DNA from 2 places in the Pseudomonas sp. PP3 genome. Region 2 is predicted to be linked to the other one. Evidence: predicted binding sites of a transcription regulator. Region 2 holds the regulator's gene; the other holds the start of a gene.
What was found. Region 2 encodes sigma-54, which starts transcription at its own class of promoters, with help from an activator protein. Its sites were predicted from a motif close to ANTGGCATNNANNTTGCTNT; they were not measured.
Positions count from the first base shown of each region.

Region 1 (4,211 bases), 1.9 Mb from region 2:
CTCGTGAAAAGAACTGGTGCGAGTACGAGCCGCGCCTTTGCGGACGGCGCGGGTGTGATCCTCCGGGTCTTCGGTTAATCCGTTAAACCGCGCCAGCGCCTCCTGCTGCGTGGTGTTGGGCGCGTCATATTCGACGGGCATCCTGATCCACAAAAAGGTCGCGGCGTCTTTGCCCAGGGCGATGCTTTTGGCAACTTCATCGGGTTTGTCCAGGCCGGCAGTGGTCGGGCTGCCCTGGATGGCTTCGCCGCCAAACATCTGCGGCGCATGGGGCGGGGTCAGGGCCTCGGCATTGATCAGGCGTTCCTGCCCCTTGGCGATCGGCGCTTGCGAAGCCACGCCGATGAGCATGGACGCGCCCGGGTAACGGTGCTCGCCCGGCGCGCGGATGAACTCGGGTTGCGGCGACTTGCCCACCAGCACCGGCTCGCCGTCACGCTGGCGTTTGGTCCACAGCCGTTGATAAAAGCCCATCGATTGCAGCGCAATCATCGCCGGTCGCCCGTCGGGCGTGGCATCGGGCACGCCGTAGGTGCCGATGCCTTGCACATCATCCAGCGCCACGGTGGTGTCGTCGGGGCAAAAATACACATACACCTTGCCGCGATTGTCGCGCTCGGGAAACACCGTGTGGTTGCCGATTTTATCGGGCCGCGAGCCTTGTGTAGGTGACCAGCGCGGGCCGCTGCGACCGCCATAGGTCTTGATATCCCGGAGCGCGGATAGTGGAGGCTGCGCATGGGGCGTTTGCGTGACCGCGCTGACAATACCGATCAGTGTGGCGAGGGTGTCATGGTCCTTGGGGGTGACCTTGGGCAGCACGCTGTAAGGCGAGTCCACGAGAATCAGGGTATCGGCGCAACGCTGGTCCTTGTCCATCAACAGGGCCTGCGCCAACAGGGCGATCAAGGTGCCCTGGCTATGCCCCATGATGCTGATGGTTTCATCGGGTGATACCCGGCGAATCTCACGGACCAGCATCGCCAGCCGGTGCGCGGCGAACACAAAGTAATGCCGCAGCGGTGCATTGGCGAACAGCAGGAAATTGTTCGGGCTCAAACGCTCCACGGCGCCGGTTTTCACGTTGGCCTTGAAGCCCTCGCCGTACATCTCTTGCAGGTTATTGGTGGCGTTGACGAAAAATCCGCCAGCCTTGGCAAAGTGGCGATCCAGGCGATTGCCGTGGATATCCTGAAACTGGTTGCGCATCCGGAACGGATCACCGGCGTCATCACGCTTGACGTGTTCCGGCGCGGCCCGATAGCCCCAGTAGAACGGGATCATCAGGCTACGGGTTTTTGGGGCGTTAGTATCTCGGCGATAAAGATAAGTGTCAGGATCATCGAGAACGGCACTCTGATCATTGCTCAACGTTTCAAGCGGCACTTCTTTAGCCGCACTGTAAGCCGCCCCATACCGCCCCGCCTTCAGATCCGGTCGATCCAGCCGTTCGTTCACCCCCTGACACAATCCGGTTTCCACTGATTCGTAGGACGCCCCAGGGTCATTCACGCCGTGCAGGAAAATCACCACCCCCGGCAGGTCAGCGGGTACTTCCATTTTGCGCACGGTGTTGCAATTGGGCATCAACCGGGTCGTGAGTTGCGCCACGCAGTACATGTCTTCGTGGCTCATTGGTTGCCACCTTTCGGGTCTTCGCTTCGCACCGCGGCCATTTGCGTCAGATGCATCCTTTCTCTCTCCATCAGTCCGCTTGAATATTTCTCTCCTTGCACAGTGCTGCCACCCTCCAGATCGATTTGTTATGTCCGAGGTGATGATCGCTGACCGAGCCGTGATGGCTGGACGTTAGCGGGCGCAAATTCACCGGCACAACCGTGGCGATATGGTGGCTCTGTATGGTTTTTTAGCGAAGGAGAGGCGCAAGGATGCGTGGATGCTGGAGAGGCGTCTGAAAACAGATTTAATGTTCAAAATGTAAATCAGAACAGTCCTAGGAACCGTCTTACGTACTCAATGAGTGTTGCTTGAGGTACACCGTATTTTGCCTGGATGTAGCGATGCCCGGCAGGGGTGGATAGAGGCCATGCATGAGCATGGAGAGGGTAAAAAAAACCGCACGAGGCGCAATGCTGTTCAGTTAAGAGATAGAGCGAGCAATCAGTAACCTGTGGCGAGGGAGCTTGCTCCCGCTGGGGCGCGAAGCGGCCCCGAAAATGGGACCGCTACGCAGTCCAGCGGGAGCAAGCTCCCTCGCCACAGATACAATGTTCGTCCTTAACTGAACAGCATCACGCACAAGGCGGGGTTTCAGGCGATCAGCCAAGGTCAGACTTTGGGTGCCACACCGGCACACCCCTTCGGCGCGAACTCCTGATCGACCGTCGTGGAGCAAGTCCAACCGGTCAGGGCGCGTTTCAGAGTGATGGTTTGATTCAGCACCGGCCCTGGTGCATTCAGAATCGTACAGGCGATTTCACCCGTCCCGTCAGCCGCCTTGCCCGAGGCGGTGGTGGTGCAGTTCGACGTCGTTGCCGTACCACCCACTTTTGTCAGGTCCGGGTCGGTTCCCTGGTTCATCAAGTCTTCAAATGGCACCTTCAACGCCGAAATCTCCGCCAGCCCCGCCGTGACCTTGGCCCGCGCCTGGTACTTGGAGTACGCCGGTATCGCAAACGTCGCGAGAATGCCGATGATCGCCACCACGATCAGCAGCTCGATCAGGGTAAAACCTTTTTGAGTCTTCATAGACAGCCTCCGTGCATGAGTCGAAATCTCATGATCTGAACCTGTCGCAGCACAGCCCATGCCAAGCCCGGTACGCCGTGTTGGCGGGGTACTCGCCGGGCCTAAAGAACTTTCCTACTCCCAGGATCCGCACTATCTGACACTTTTTGTCACCTCGGAGCCGCTGGTTTGGTTCAGTCGCTTGACTAGGCTATAACTCATGAACTGTCTGCGTCCGGTATCCCAATGAATGACATCGCCCTCAGCGGTCTGGCCAAGCAGTTGATCCTGGCCGAGCTGCTTACTGACAAAAGCGCGCAACAGGCGTACCAGCAAGCCCAACGCAACCGTATGTCCCTGGTCAGTTACCTGGTGCAGAACAAACTGGTGAAAAGCCGCCAGGTCGCCGAGATCGCCTCGGAGCACTTCGGCATGGCTCTGCTGGACCTGCATGCGTTGGACAAGGACATGCAGCCCAAGGGGCTGGTCAGCGAGAAGCTCGTGCGCCAGCATCACGCCCTGCCCCTCTGGCGCCGTGGCAACAAGTTGTTCGTTGGGGTTTCCGACCCGACCAACCATCAGGCCATCAACGACATCCAGTTCAGCACCGGGCTCACCACCGAAGCGATCCTGGTCGAAGACGACAAGCTCAGCGATGCCATCGAGAAATTCTTCGACAACCCTGGCACTGGCCTGGAAGAAACCGCCGACGTCGACCTCGATGGCCTGGACATCGAGGCCACCCATGACAAAAGCCAGGACGCTATCGGCGGTCAGGAGGCCGATGACGCCCCGGTGGTGCGTTTCGTCCATAAAATGCTGCTCGACGCGATCAGGAGCGGTTCTTCCGACCTGCATTTCGAACCCTACGAAAAGCACTACCGCGTGCGCATGCGTACCGATGGTGTGTTGCATGAAGTCGCCAGGCCGCCGATCCAGCTGGCCAACCGCATCGCCGCACGCCTGAAAGTCATGGCCAGCCTCGACATCTCCGAACGTCGCAGGCCCCAGGACGGCCGGATCAAGATGCGCCTGTCAAAAAGCAAGTCCATCGACTTTCGGGTCAATACCTTGCCCACTTTGTGGGGCGAGAAAGTGGTGATCCGGATTCTCGACCCCGCCAGCGCGCAAATGGGCATCGACGCCCTTGGGTACGAGCCCGACCAGAAAGACCTGTACATGGCGGCCCTGAAACAGCCGCAAGGCATGATTCTGGTGACCGGCCCCACCGGCTCGGGCAAAACCGTGTCGCTCTACACCGGGCTGAACATTCTCAATACCGTGGACATCAACATTTCGACCGCCGAAGACCCGGTCGAAATCAACATGGAAGGCATCAACCAGGTCAACGTCAATCCCAAGCAGGGCATGGATTTCGCCCAGGCGCTGCGCTCGTTCCTGCGTCAGGATCCGGACGTGATCATGGTCGGCGAAATCCGCGATCTCGAAACCGCCGAAATCGCCATCAAGGCTGCCCAGACCGGGCACCTGGTACTGTCGACCCTGCACACCAACAGCGCCGC
Region 1 is NZ_HG995459.1:919,989-924,199, reverse strand. Features, by position in the region: partial or broken gene KHO07_RS04270 (DUF3274 domain-containing protein) at 1-1,635, opposite strand, end outside; gene KHO07_RS04265 (pilin) at 2,290-2,709, opposite strand; gene pilB (type IV-A pilus assembly ATPase PilB) at 2,935-4,211, shown strand, end outside.
Region 1: a site for sigma-54 is predicted at 2,756-2,775, ahead of KHO07_RS04265 (pilin). Genes of this name have one in related genera too.

Region 2 (4,211 bases):
CGGCAAGTTGCGCGCATCGATGGACACGGCAACCAGCGGTTGTGCCAGTTCGGTGTGGATCAGTGCGCGCTCGGCCAGCTCTGGCAGCAACCCGGCAGGCAGGTTGTCGATGCAGTAATAGCCGTTGTCCTCGAGTACATCGAGGGCGGTACTTTTACCTGAGCCGGAGCGACCGCTGACGATGATCAAGCGCATGATTAATGCCCGTTTTGCTCGTCCAGGACAACCTGATACAAGGCTTCATTGCTCGGCGCGCTGCGCAGTTTTTCACGCACTTCCTTGCGGTCGAGCATGCTGGCGATCTGACGAAGCAGTTCCAGGTGCGCATCGGTAGCGGCTTCCGGGACCAGCAGAACGAACAGCAGGTCAACCGGTGCGCCGTCGATGGCATCGAAATCGATAGGGGCGTCAAGGTGCATCAAGGCACTGATGGGTGAAGTACAGCCCTTGAGGCGGCAGTGGGGGATGGCGATACCGTTGCCAAAACCGGTTGAACCGAGTTTTTCACGGGCGACCAGGCTCTCGAAGACATCCTGCATGGCCAGATCCGGCACTTCGCGATGGATGAGGTTGGCAATTTGCTCGAGGGCTTTCTTTTTACTGCCGCCCGGCACGTTCACCAGGGAACGGCCGGGGGTCAGGATGCTTTCAAGTCGGATCATGGGTAGGGAGTGTTAACGACCGGTCGCGCCCTGGAGGAGGCTCTGGGTCTTTTCCTTATGCTTTTTGAGTTGTTTATCCAGCTTGTCGGTCAAGGCGTCGATCGCTGCGTACATGTCGGTATGTTCCGCGTTGGCGACCACTTCATTGCCGGGAATATGCAGCGTGGCTTCGATTTTCTGTTTGAGCTTTTCGACCGTCATCGTGACCTGCACGTTGGTGATCTTGTCGAAATGCCTCTCTAATCGTTCGAGTTTTTCGCCGATGTAGGTGCGAAGAGGTTCGGTCACTTCCAGTTGGTGTCCACTGATGTTGACTTGCATACAGCTTCTCCTTCGTTGCCAGTGCATAAAGCGGCAGATCAGATGATCTGCCACTGGAACGCTGTGGCGTGGCTCTACATCAACCGCTTGCGTTCGCTCGAAGGCGCGATCCCGAGGGATTCGCGGTACTTGGCGACGGTGCGGCGAGCCACCTGAATGCCTTGTGCCTCCAGTAAACCAGCGATCTTGCTGTCACTCAACGGCTTTTTCTGATTTTCAGCGGCAACCAGTTTTTTGATGATCGCGCGGATCGCCGTAGACGAGCATTCGCCGCCTTCGGAGGTGCTGACGTGGCTGGAGAAAAAGTATTTCAGCTCATAAATTCCCCGAGGGGTATGCATGAACTTTTGTGTGGTCACCCGGGAGATGGTCGACTCGTGCATGCCGACTGCTTCAGCAATGTCATGCAGGACCAGGGGTTTCATGGCTTCGTCGCCGTATTCCAGGAAGCCGCGCTGATGCTCGACGATCTGGGTGGCTACTTTCATCAGGGTTTCGTTGCGGCTCTGCAGGCTCTTGATGAACCAGCGGGCTTCCTGCAACTGATTGCGCATGAAGGTGTTGTCGGCGCTGGTGTCGGCCCGGCGTACAAAGCCGGCGTACTGGGCGTTGACCCGCAGCCGTGGCACCGATTCCTGATTGAGCTCCACCAGCCAGCGTTCGTTGTCCTTGCGCACGATGACGTCGGGAACGACGTACTCGGCTTCGGAGGACTCGATTTGCGAGCCCGGGCGCGGGTTGAGGCTCTGAACCAGTTCGATGACCTGGCGCAGTTCGTCTTCCTTGAGCTTCATGCGACGCATCAGCTGGCTGTAATCACGGCTGCCGAGCAGGTCGATGTAGTCAGTGACCAGACGCTTGGCTTCAGCCAGCCACGGTGTCTTGGCAGGCAGCTGGCGCAGTTGCAGCAACAGGCATTCGCCGAGGTTGCGGGCGCCGATGCCGGCCGGTTCGAATTGCTGGATGCGGTGCAGGACGGCTTCGATTTCGTCCAGTTCGATGTCCAGTTCCGGATCGAACGCTTCAAGGATTTCCTCGAGTGTCTCGTCCAGATAGCCCTGATTGTTAATGCAATCGATCAGGGTCACGGCAATCAGGCGATCGGTGTCGGACATCGGTGCCAGGTTCAGTTGCCACAGCAGATGGCTCTGCAGGCTCTCGCCGGCCGAGGTGCGGGTGGTGAAATCCCACTCGTCGTCATCGTTGCTCGGCAGGCTGCTGGCGCTGGTCTGGTAGACGTCTTCCCACGCGGTATCGACCGGCAGCTCATTGGGGATACGCTCGTTCCAGTCGCCTTCCTCGAGGTTATCTACCGTCGGGGCGCTTTCCTGGTAAGAGGGTTCCTGGATCTCTACGTTGGGTTTTTGTTCGGCGTTGTCGGCCAGGGGGTCGGAATTGTCGAAATCCTCGCCTTCTTCCTGGCGTTCGAGCATCGGATTGGACTCCAGGGCCTCCTGGATTTCCTGTTGCAGGTCCAGGGTCGACAATTGGAGCAGGCGGATGGCCTGTTGCAGCTGCGGTGTCATCGTCAGCTGCTGGCCCATTCTCAAGACTAGCGATGGTTTCATGGCAGGGGCTTAACACCTTATTCGCCGGCGCACATGCGCCATCCACTACAGGGCGCCGAAGCGCCAAACATAAGCAAATTATATGCCTGAAACTGAAGTGTTTGCCTAGAGCGCTGTAACAATAAAAACCTGTTGATTTTTACTGTTTGTCGCGAACTGTGCCGCCATCACGACTTCAGCGCTTACAGGCGGAACTCGTGGCCCAGATACACTTCCTTGACCAGATCGTTAGCCAGGATGGTCTCGGCGTCGCCTTCAGCGATCAGCTGGCCATCGTTGACGATGTAGGCGGTCTCACAGATATCCAGGGTTTCACGGACGTTGTGGTCAGTGATCAGTACGCCAATGCCTTTGGCCTTGAGGTGATGGATGATCTGTTTGATGTCGCCCACCGAAATCGGGTCCACACCGGCGAAAGGTTCGTCGAGGAGGATGAATTTCGGGTTGGTGGCCAGTGCCCGGGCGATTTCCACGCGGCGGCGCTCACCACCAGACAGGCTCATGCCGAGGTTGTCGCGGATGTGGCTGATGTGGAATTCCTGCAGCAGGCTTTCCAGTTCCTTGCGACGGCCGGCCTTGTCGAGTTCCTTGCGGGTCTCGAGGATCGCCATGATGTTGTCGGCTACCGAGAGTTTGCGGAAGATCGATGCTTCTTGCGGAAGATAGCCGATGCCAGCCTTCGCACGACCGTGCATTGGCTGGTGGCTGACGTCCAGGTCGTCGATCAGTACGCGGCCCTGATCGGCCTGCACCAGGCCGACGATCATGTAGAAGCAGGTGGTCTTGCCGGCGCCGTTGGGGCCGAGCAGGCCGACGATCTGACCGCTGTCGATAGACAGGCTGACGTCACGCACGACCTGGCGGCTCTTGTAGCTCTTGGCCAGATGCTGAGCTTTCAGAGTTGCCATTACTGGGCCTTTTGCTCGTCGGTTTTCTTTTTCGGCTGGATCACCATGTCAATGCGCGGACGCGACTCGGTCACGTTGGTGCCTGTTGCGCGGCCGGCGCTGGCGAGCTTCTTGTTGGTGTCATAGACGATTTTCTCGCCCTGGGTCACGTTGCCGTCCTTGTCGATGACCTTGGCGCGGTCGATCAGCACGACGCGGTCTTGCGTGGCGTGGTACTGGATGGTGACGCCGTAGCCCTGCACCGGCTTGGTGTCGCCCGCCGTTTGCAGTTGCTCGAAGTAGGCCAGGTTGCCCACCGAAGTCACAACGTCGATGTCGCCATTCGGCGCACGGGTCATGGTGACTTTATTGCCGGTCACTTTCATCGACCCTTGGGTAATGATCACATCGCCCGTGTAGGTGGCAACGCCATTCTTGTCGTCCAGTTGGGCATCGTCGGCCTGAATGCGGATAGGCTGCTGCTGATCGGTCGGCAGAGCCCAGGCGCTCACGCTTCCCAGTGCTGCGCCCAGACCGAGCAAAATAGGGAGGGTTTTAACGAGCCTCATACTGTCCTCTTACGTTCGATAGCAGGTGTATCCTGCTTTCTTTCAAATACGCTTTCATTCCCTTGCCAGTCGATACACCGCCAGCGCCGTCGATTCTAACGGGTTGCTCGGTCTGCGCATATTGCTGCTGCGGGAACACCGTCATACGAGTGGTGGTGATCAGGGTTCTGCGGTTTTTCTCGTCGAAACGCGTGATGCGTACCG
Region 2 is NZ_HG995459.1:5,414,890-5,419,100, reverse strand. Features, by position in the region: gene rapZ (RNase adapter RapZ) at 1-195, opposite strand, end outside; gene ptsN (PTS IIA-like nitrogen regulatory protein PtsN) at 198-662, opposite strand; gene raiA (ribosome-associated translation inhibitor RaiA) at 675-983, opposite strand; gene KHO07_RS24680 (RNA polymerase factor sigma-54) at 1,058-2,551, opposite strand; gene lptB (LPS export ABC transporter ATP-binding protein) at 2,734-3,459, opposite strand; gene lptA (lipopolysaccharide transport periplasmic protein LptA) at 3,459-4,007, opposite strand; gene lptC (LPS export ABC transporter periplasmic protein LptC) at 3,994-4,211, opposite strand, start outside.